Regions from separate parts of the Cellulosimicrobium sp. Marseille-Q8652 genome, predicted to be linked through region 2. Evidence: predicted binding sites of a transcription regulator. Region 2 holds the regulator's gene; the other holds the start of a gene.
What was found. Region 2 encodes LexA, which represses DNA repair genes until DNA is damaged. Its sites were predicted from a motif close to TCGAACANNTGTTCGA; they were not measured.
Positions count from the first base shown of each region.

Region 1: a site for LexA is predicted at 2,632-2,647, ahead of uvrA (excinuclease ABC subunit UvrA). Genes of this name have one in related genera too.

Region 1 covers NZ_CBCOPS010000002.1:1,180,416-1,184,831, reverse strand. The annotation lists gene uvrA (excinuclease ABC subunit UvrA) at 1-2,602, opposite strand, end outside; gene ACWPWV_RS15110 (MBL fold metallo-hydrolase) at 2,818-3,639, shown strand; gene ACWPWV_RS15105 (Type 1 glutamine amidotransferase-like domain-containing protein) at 3,656-4,399, opposite strand.
Region 2 covers NZ_CBCOPS010000002.1:1,676,812-1,681,227, reverse strand. The annotation lists gene ACWPWV_RS17530 (ATP-dependent DNA helicase) at 1-1,000, shown strand, start outside; gene ACWPWV_RS17525 (L-lactate dehydrogenase) at 1,047-2,042, shown strand; gene lexA (transcriptional repressor LexA) at 2,145-2,873, opposite strand; gene ACWPWV_RS17515 (LysM peptidoglycan-binding domain-containing protein) at 3,272-3,664, shown strand; gene nrdR (transcriptional regulator NrdR) at 4,056-4,416, shown strand, end outside.

The DNA.
Region 1 (4,416 bases), 500 kb from region 2:
GCAGGCCGGTCGTGGGCTCGTCGAGGACGTAGATCGTGCGTCCCGTCGAGCGCTTCTGCAGCTCGCTCGCGAGCTTCACGCGCTGCGCCTCGCCGCCCGACAGCGTCGGGGCGGGCTGGCCGAGCCGGACGTAGCCGAGCCCGACCTCGACGAGCGTCTTGAGGTGCCGCGAGATCGCCGGGACCGCGGCGAAGAACTCCGCGGCCTCCTCGATCGGCATGTCCAGCACGTCCGCGACCGTCTTGCCCTTGAAGTGGACCTCGAGCGTCTCGCGGTTGTACCGCGCGCCGTGGCACACCTCGCACGGCACGTAGACGTCCGGGAGGAAGTTCATCTCGATCTTCAGGGTGCCGTCGCCCGAGCACGCCTCGCAGCGCCCGCCCTTGACGTTGAACGAGAACCGGCCGGGCGTGTAGCCGCGCACCTTGGCCTCGGTGGTCTCGGCGAAGAGCTTGCGCACGTGGTCCCACACGCCCGTGTACGTCGCCGGGTTGGACCGCGGCGTGCGCCCGATCGGGCCCTGGTCGACGTGCACGACCTTGTCGAGGTGGTCGAGGCCGGTGACCCGCGTGTGCCGCCCGGCGACCTGACGGGCGCCGTTGAGCTCGTTCGCGAGCACCGTGTAGAGGATCGAGTTGACGAGCGTGGACTTGCCCGACCCCGACACGCCCGTCACGGCCGTGAACGTCCCGAGCGGGAAGCTCACGTCGATGCCCGTGAGGTTGTGCTCGCGCGCTCCGACCACCGTGATCTGCCGCTCCGGGTCCGTCGGACGCCGCTCCGCGGGCAGCGGGATGCTCCGCCGCCCGGAGAGGTAGGCACCCGTGACCGACTCCGGCGCCTCGAGCAGCCCGGCGTAGTCGCCCGAGTGGACGACGCGACCGCCGTGCTCCCCCGCGCCCGGGCCGATGTCGACGATCCAGTCCGCCGTGCGGATGGTGTCCTCGTCGTGCTCCACGACGATGAGCGTGTTCCCGAGGTCGCGCAGGCGCGTGAGCGTCTCGATGAGGCGGCGGTTGTCGCGCTGGTGGAGGCCGATGCTCGGTTCGTCGAGCACGTAGAGGACGCCGACGAGGCCGGAGCCGATCTGCGTCGCGAGCCGGATGCGCTGCGCCTCTCCTCCGGACAGCGTCGCCGCCGGTCGTTCGAGCGAGAGGTAGTCCAGGCCGACGTCGAGGAGGAAGCCGAGGCGGGCGTCGATCTCCTTGAGGACCTCCGTGGCGATCGCGCGCTCGCGCTGCCCGAGCTCGAGCGAGCCGAGGAACTGCGCGGCCTCGCGCAGCGGGAGCCGGCACACGTCCCAGATCGACTTCCCGCCGACCTTGACCGCGAGCACCTCGGGCTTGAGCCGCGCGCCGCGGCACACGGGGCACGGCACCTCGCGCATGTACGCCTCGTACTTCTCCTTCGACCAGTCCGACTCGGTCTCGGAGTGACGACGCTCGAGGAACGTGATGACGCCCTCGAAGCCCGTCGAGTACTGGCGCTCGCGGCCCCACCGGTTCTTGTACCGGACGTGCACCTCGTGGTTCTGCCCGTGCAGGACGGCCTTCTTCGCACGCTCGGGCAGCGCCCGCCACGGCGTGTCCATCGAGAAGCCGAGGTCGTCGGCGAGCGCCGTGAGGACTCGCTCGAAGTACTCGGACGAGACCTGCGCCCACGGCGCGACGGCACCCTCGGCCAGCGACTTCTCCTCGTCGGGGATCACGAGGTCCGGGTCGACCTCGAGCCGGAAGCCGATGCCCGTGCACTCGGGGCAGGCCCCGTACGGCGCGTTGAAGGAGAACGTGCGCGGCTCGATCTCGTCGAGCGCGAGCTCGTGGTCGTTGGGGCACGCGCGCTTCTCCGAGAAGCGGCGCTCGCGAGCGGGGTCGTCGGCCTCGGCGTCGACCAGCTCGACGACGACGAGCCCGCCCGCGAGGCCGAGCGCCGTCTCGACCGAGTCGGTGAGCCGACGCTGCACGCCCTCGCGCGCGACGAGCCGGTCCACGACCACCTCGATGTCGTGCTTGAGCTTCTTCTCGAGCGCCGGCGGGTCGGTGAGCGTGCGCACCTCGCCGTCGACGCGGGCACGGGCGAAGCCCTTGGCCTGCAGCTCCTTGAAGAGCTCCGAGTACTCGCCCTTGCGACCGCGCACGACCGGCGCGAGCACCTGGTAGCGGGTGCCCTCGGGCAGCTCGAGCAGGCGGTCGACGATCTGCTGCGGCGTCTGGGCGGTCACCCGCTCGCCGCACACCGGGCAGTGCTGCGTCCCCGCGCGCGAGAAGAGCAGGCGCAGGTAGTCGTAGACCTCGGTGATGGTGCCCACCGTCGACCGCGGGTTGCGGTTGGTCGACTTCTGGTCGATCGACACCGCGGGCGACAGCCCTTCGATGAAGTCGACGTCGGGCTTGTCCATCTGCCCGAGGAACTGCCGGGCGTACGCGGACAGGGACTCGACGTACCGGCGCTGGCCCTCGGCGAAGATCGTGTCGAACGCGAGCGACGACTTCCCGGACCCCGACAGGCCGGTGAAGACGATGAGCTGGTCGCGCGGGAGGTCGAGGTCGACGTCGCGGAGGTTGTGCTCGCGGGCACCGGAGATGACGAGGCGATTGCTCACCGAAGAATGGTACGACCGACCACTGACACTCGCACAGATGTTCGACGCGTCTCCTCCGGATCCGCACGTCCCGGTCCCCGGAGGTCCACGCCGGCGGCCCACGGCCGTCGCACGTCGGGGCCGACGCCGGTTCCGACCCCGATGCCGATGCCGATGCCGATGCCGACGCCGACGCTCGACCTGGACGCGTCGGCCCGACCGGCAGACTGTGCGTCATGACGTACACGGGCGAGGTCGTGGTGGGCGGACCGGCGGACGTGCGCCGGCTCGACGAGCTGGAGATCCGGAAGGTGGCGGTCGGACCTCTGGCGAACGACGCGTACCTCCTCGTGTGCCGGCGCACCGGCGAGCGGGTCCTCGTCGACGCCGCGGCCGAGCCGCGCCGGCTGCTCGACCTTCTCGCCGAGCACTTCGCCGAGCACTTCGCCGAGCCCTTCGCCGGGCCCCTCGCCGGGTCTCCCTCCGAGCGCGTCGTCGAGCCCGTCGTCGAGCCCGTCGTCGGGCCCGTCGTCGAGCCCGGCCACGCGCCCGCAGGCCGGTTGACGACGGTCGTCACGACCCACCGCCACCACGACCACGTCGGCGCGCTGGCCGACGTGGTGGCCGCCACCGGTGCCGTCGTCGCCGTCGGGGACGCGGACGCCGACGCGGTCACGACGGCGACCGGCGTCCCCGTCGACCGGAGGCTGCGCCACGGGGACACGGTCCGCGTCGGGCGTTCCCTCCTCGAGGTGGTCGCGCTGCGCGGGCACACCCCGGGGTCGGTCGCGCTCGCCTACCGGGAGCCGTCGCGCACGCACGCTCCCGACGCGGTGGCCGGCCGTGCGCACCTGTTCACCGGCGACTCGCTCTTCCCCGGTGGCGTGGGGAACACCGACCGTGACCCCGGCCGGTTCGCGCGGCTGCTCGGCGACGTCACGGAGCGGGTGTTCGACCGGTTCGGCGACGACACGTGGGTCTACCCCGGGCACGGCGCGGACACCACGCTCGGCGCGGAGCGCCCGCACCTCCCCGCGTGGCGCGCCCGCGGCTGGTGACCTCGGTGCCCCGGCGTCAGCGGGCGCCGCGCAGCGCCCGCGGCTCGAGGCGGGCCTCGACCGCCGTCGGCACACCGTCGGCGTCCTCCTCGCGCCGGACCTCCCACGCCCCCGCACCCCGGACCTCGGTGACGGCCTCGACGAGGTGGCCGCCCCGGTAGACCAGGCCGACGCCGTCGTCCGTCGCGTACGAGGTGGGCAGCGTCCCCTCCGCCACGAGCCGCTGCAGGAGCGGGCGGCGACCGGGCTCGGCGTCGTAGTGGACGCCGTTGCCGTACGGCACGAACGCGAGCCCGTCCGTCACGGGGCGCAGCCGCGGGCCGAACGAGTCCGTCGGACCTCCGACGTGCCAGCACAGCGACCCGGCGCTGATGCCGGCGAGCACGACACCGCTCTCCCCCACCGCCCGGAGGGTCTCCGGCAGGCCGTGCGCGCGCCAGACCGCGAGGAGGTTGACGACCGAGCCGCCCCCGACCCACACGACGTCGTGCTCGCGCAGGAAGGCCTCGACGTCGTCGACGTTGGGCATGCTGAACAACGAGAGGTGGGACATCCGCACCCCGGCGACCCGCGCGGCCTCGTCGAGCTCGGCGCGGAACCACGACTGGTCGCCGCCCGCCGTGCCGACGTGGCACACGCGCGGTGCGCCCTCGGCGCCGGAGAGGTCGGTGGCGTGCCGGACGATCGGTCCGAGCGCGAGGCGGGTCCGCAGACCGGGCGCGTACCCGCCGGACGTGGCGAGGATCGTGAGGTCGCTCATGCGCCGTGACCCTAGGC
Region 2 (4,416 bases):
CGCGACCCCGGACACGGGCCTGAAGATGGCGCAGTCGGCGATGCTCCAGCTGTTCGAGGTCGCCGAGCGGATGGCCGGGGACCCGACCGGGCACGACGTCCTCTGGTGCTCGCGGCCCGGCGAGGGCGGCTGGTCGGCCGACCGGTTCGGCGAGGGCGCGAGCCGGCTGCACGCGGCGCCCCTGGGGGTCGCGGGTCTCATCCGTACCCACCTCCTCACCGAGCGCACCGGGGTCTTCACGTCCGCGACGCTCGCCCTCGGCGGGACCTTCGACGCCGTCGCCCGTACCTTCGGGCTGGGCGGGGGCGCGTCGGACGGCGAGGAGGCGCCGTCCTGGCGTGGCCTCGACGTCGGCAGCCCGTTCGACTACCCGCGCCAGGGGATCCTCTACGTCGCGAAGCACCTGCCGACACCCGGGCGGGAGGCCGCGACCGAGCACCAGCTCGACGAGATCGCGGCGCTCGTCGAGGCGGCCGGCGGCCGCACCCTCGGCCTGTTCTCGTCGCGTCGCGCCGCGGTCGCGGCGGCCGAGGCGATGCGCGAGCGGCTCGACGTCCCCGTGCTGTGCCAGGGGGACGACCAGCTCCCGACGCTCGTGCGCGAGTTCGCCGACGACCCGGCGACCTGCCTGTTCGGGACGCTCTCCCTGTGGCAGGGCGTGGACGTGCCCGGCCCGTCGTGCCAGCTCGTGCTCATCGACCGCATCCCGTTCCCCCGGCCGGACGACCCGGTGCGGTCGGCGCGCGCCCGCGCGGTCGAGGCCGCCGGCGGGAACGGGTTCATGCAGGTGTCCGCGACGCACGCCGCGCTCCTGCTCGCGCAGGGCGCGGGGCGCCTGGTCCGTTCGACGACCGACCGCGGCGTGGTGGCCGTGCTCGACCCCCGTCTCGTCACGGCGCGCTACGGCACGTTCCTCACGCGCTCGATGCCGGGGTTCTGGCAGACGACCGACCGCGAGGTCGCTGCCGCTGCGCTGCGACGCCTCGCCGCCCTAGGCTGAGCGCAACCCACGAGACGGAGGCGCGATGACCGACGCAGGCACCACCATGCCCATCCCCGAGGAGCGTGCAGGGGGACCGGTCCCGCCGGCGGGAGCCCGGACGACGAAGCTCGCGATCGTCGGGGCGGGGGCGGTCGGGTCGACCCTCGCGTACGCGGCGCTCATGCGCGGGGCGGCCCGCACGGTCGCGATGCTCGACGTCAACCGTGCCAAGGTCGACGCCGAGGTCCTCGACCTCCAGCACGGCATCCAGTTCATGCCCATGGCGAGGGTCGAGGGCTCCGACGACGTCGCGGTGTGCGCGGGCGCGGACGTCGTGGTCGTGACCGCCGGTGCGAAGCAGAAGCAGGGGCAGACCCGGCTCGACCTCGCGGAGGGCACGATCGGTCTCATGCGCACGATCCTGCCGGGGCTCGTGGAGGTCGCGCCGGACGCCGTCTACGTCATGGTCACCAACCCCGTCGACATCGTCACGTACGCCGCCCTGAAGTTCTCCGGCCTGCCGCCGGAGCGGCTCTTCGGCAGCGGGACGGTGCTCGACTCGTCGCGGCTGCGGTTCCTCGTCGCGCAGCACTGCGGCGTCGCGGTCCAGAACGTCCACGCCTACATCGCCGGCGAGCACGGCGACAGCGAGATCCCGCTCTGGAGCTCGGCGACGATCGGCGGTGTCCCGCTGCTCGAGTGGCCGGGGATCGCCGGCCACCCGCCGCTCTCCGAGGACGCGCGCGAGGCGATCGCCCGTGAGGTGGTCGAGTCGGCCTACCGGATCATCGAGGGCAAGGGCGCGACCAACTACGCCGTCGGCCTCGCCGCGACGCGCATCATCGAGGCGGTCCTGGGCGACGAGCACCGGCTCCTGCCCGTCTCGACGCTCCTGGACGGCGACTACGGGATCCACGACGTGTGCCTGTCGTTGCCGACGCTGCTCGACCGCCGCGGCGCGAGCGAGCGTGTCGACGTCCCGCTGTCCGACGCGGAGCTGACAGGTCTCCAGGGCTCCGCGGAGTCCCTGCGCGCGGTCGCGCGGCGGTTCGGCCTCTAGGAGCACGCGACGACGGGCCGGCGATCCCGCGGGAGGGATCGCCGGCCCGTCGTCGTGGGGGAGCGGCCGGGCCGGCGGCCGCGGCGCGGACGGACCGGTCCGTCAGAGGCTGCGCAGGACCGACACGACGCGCCCGAGCACCTGCGCGTCGTCGCCGGGGATCGGGTCGTACGCGGAGTTGTGGGGCATCAGCCACACGTGCCCGCCGCTGCGCTTGAACGTCTTGACGGTCGCCTCGCCGTCGATCATCGCCGCGACGATCTCGCCGTTCTCGGCGACGTTCTGCCGACGCACCACGACCCAGTCGCCGTCGCAGATCGCGGCGTCGACCATCGAGTCGCCCTGCACGCGGAGCAGGAAGAGCTCACCGTCCCCGACGAGCTGGCGCGGCAGCGGGAAGACGTCCTCGACGACCTGCTCCGCGAGGATCGGGCCGCCCGCGGCGATCCGGCCGACCACCGGGACGTAGGACGGCAGGGGGTGCGCCTCGTCGTGCACCTGCTCGTCGGCGACGCGGACGAGGGGAGCGGCGCGGCGGCCGTCGTCCGGCTGCACGACCTCGATGGCGCGCGGACGGTTCGGGTCCCGGCGCAGGTACCCCTTGCGCTCGAGCGTGGTGAGCTGGTGCTTGACCGAGGAGGGGCTCGTGAGCCCGACGGCCTCGCCGATCTCCCGCATGCTCGGGGGATACCCGCGCTGCTCGACGCACGAACGGATCGTGTCGAGGACGAGGCGCTGCCGTGGTGTCAGGCCGTCGCTGCCCGCCGTGCCGTCGGGGAGCTCGCGCACCTCGGCGAGCCCCGCACCCGTGTCCCTGCCGCGTCCCGCCATCGTGGTCTCCGCCCTCGTCGCCTCGCGGTCGACGCCCCGGTCGCAGGGAACCTGCACCCCGTACGGCACGCCGCCCTCCGTCGGTGGCGCCCGCGGCGTGGCCGGGGCGCCGGTCGACCCGTGCCCGGTGCGTCGTCCCTGGCGGGAGGCGCTCCGGGCCGGACGTGTCCGGTGGACATGTCCGGCGAACCGACCTGGTCCCAGGTTAGGGGAGAGCGCACCACGAATCAAACATCTGTTCGAGCATGTCTCGACTCCGTGGGTGGATCGTGATAGACCTTCGTACAGGTGTTCTACGCACAGGTGTTCGATCCGGCTCCCGGGTCGACGACGCAGACCTCGCCGGGCCGGAGCGACCGGGGAAGGCGCTCCGGCGCCGGCGAGGGACGGAGGCAGTGATGACGAGTGTGACGACAGGGTGGGACGGCCGGCTGGACCGGTCGGACCGCGGTGCGCGGCGTCAGGCCGGGACGGTGCGCCGCACGGGGGGCGCTCCCGAGGCGCCGCTCCGGCTGACCCGCCGGGGCCGGGTCGTCCTGGTGCTCCTCCTCGCGGTGCTCGTCGTGCTGGGCGCACGGGTCGGGAGCGCGGTCGCCGGCTCGGCGGGAGAGCCGGAGGAGGTGCGCGTCCACGTGGTCGCCGCGGGAGAGACGCTGTGGGACCACGCCGCACGCCTCGCGGATCCCGGTGAGGACGTGCGCGACGTCGTGGCGCGGATCGTCGACCTCAACGGCCTGTCGTCCTCGGGGCTCGCGGCAGGGCAGCGGCTGCTGCTCCCGGTCGACGGCTGAGGCACCGGACGTTCTGTGACCCAGGACACGCGGTGCGGCGCGATCAGGTGCTCTCCGGGGCTTGCGCTGACGATTAGGCGGCCCTAAGTTAGTGTCACCTCACTCGCCAGGCTGGGGGGCCGGGCGGGAGGCGGGGTCGGCGGTCAGCCGCCACCCCTGAGCACGTCGGCGCGTGCGAGGCGAGTCGCGCGCGAGATGGGGACGGGGGCGTCCCGACGGGGGCGACCGGAGACCGGTCGCCCCCGTTCTGCGTCTCCGGACGGCGGCGTCCCCGGTTCCGCACCGTCGCGCGGGCGTCGGCGTGTTGCACCGTCGCGGGGCGGCGGCATACGTTCGTCGCGCCGCTCTCGCCCTGCGAGTGCCGCGGAACCCCCAGCCGAGGAGAGTCGCCATGCACTGCCCGTTCTGCCGTCATGCGGACTCACGTGTCGTCGACTCCCGCACGTCGGACGACGGTGCGTCCATCCGCCGTCGTCGTCAGTGCCCGCAGTGCCAGCGACGCTTCACGACGATCGAGACGGCGAGCCTGTCCGTCGTCAAGCGGTCCGGTGTGACGGAGCCGTTCTCGCGCGAGAAGATCGTCAACGGCGTCCGCAAGGCGTGCCAGGGTCGACCCGTCAACGAGGACGACCTCGCGCTCCTCGCCCAGCGGGTCGAGGAGACGATCCGGGCCAGCGGGAGCGCCGAGCTCGACGCCTACGAGATCGGTCTCGCGATCCTCGGTCCCCTCCGCGAGCTCGACGAGGTCGCGT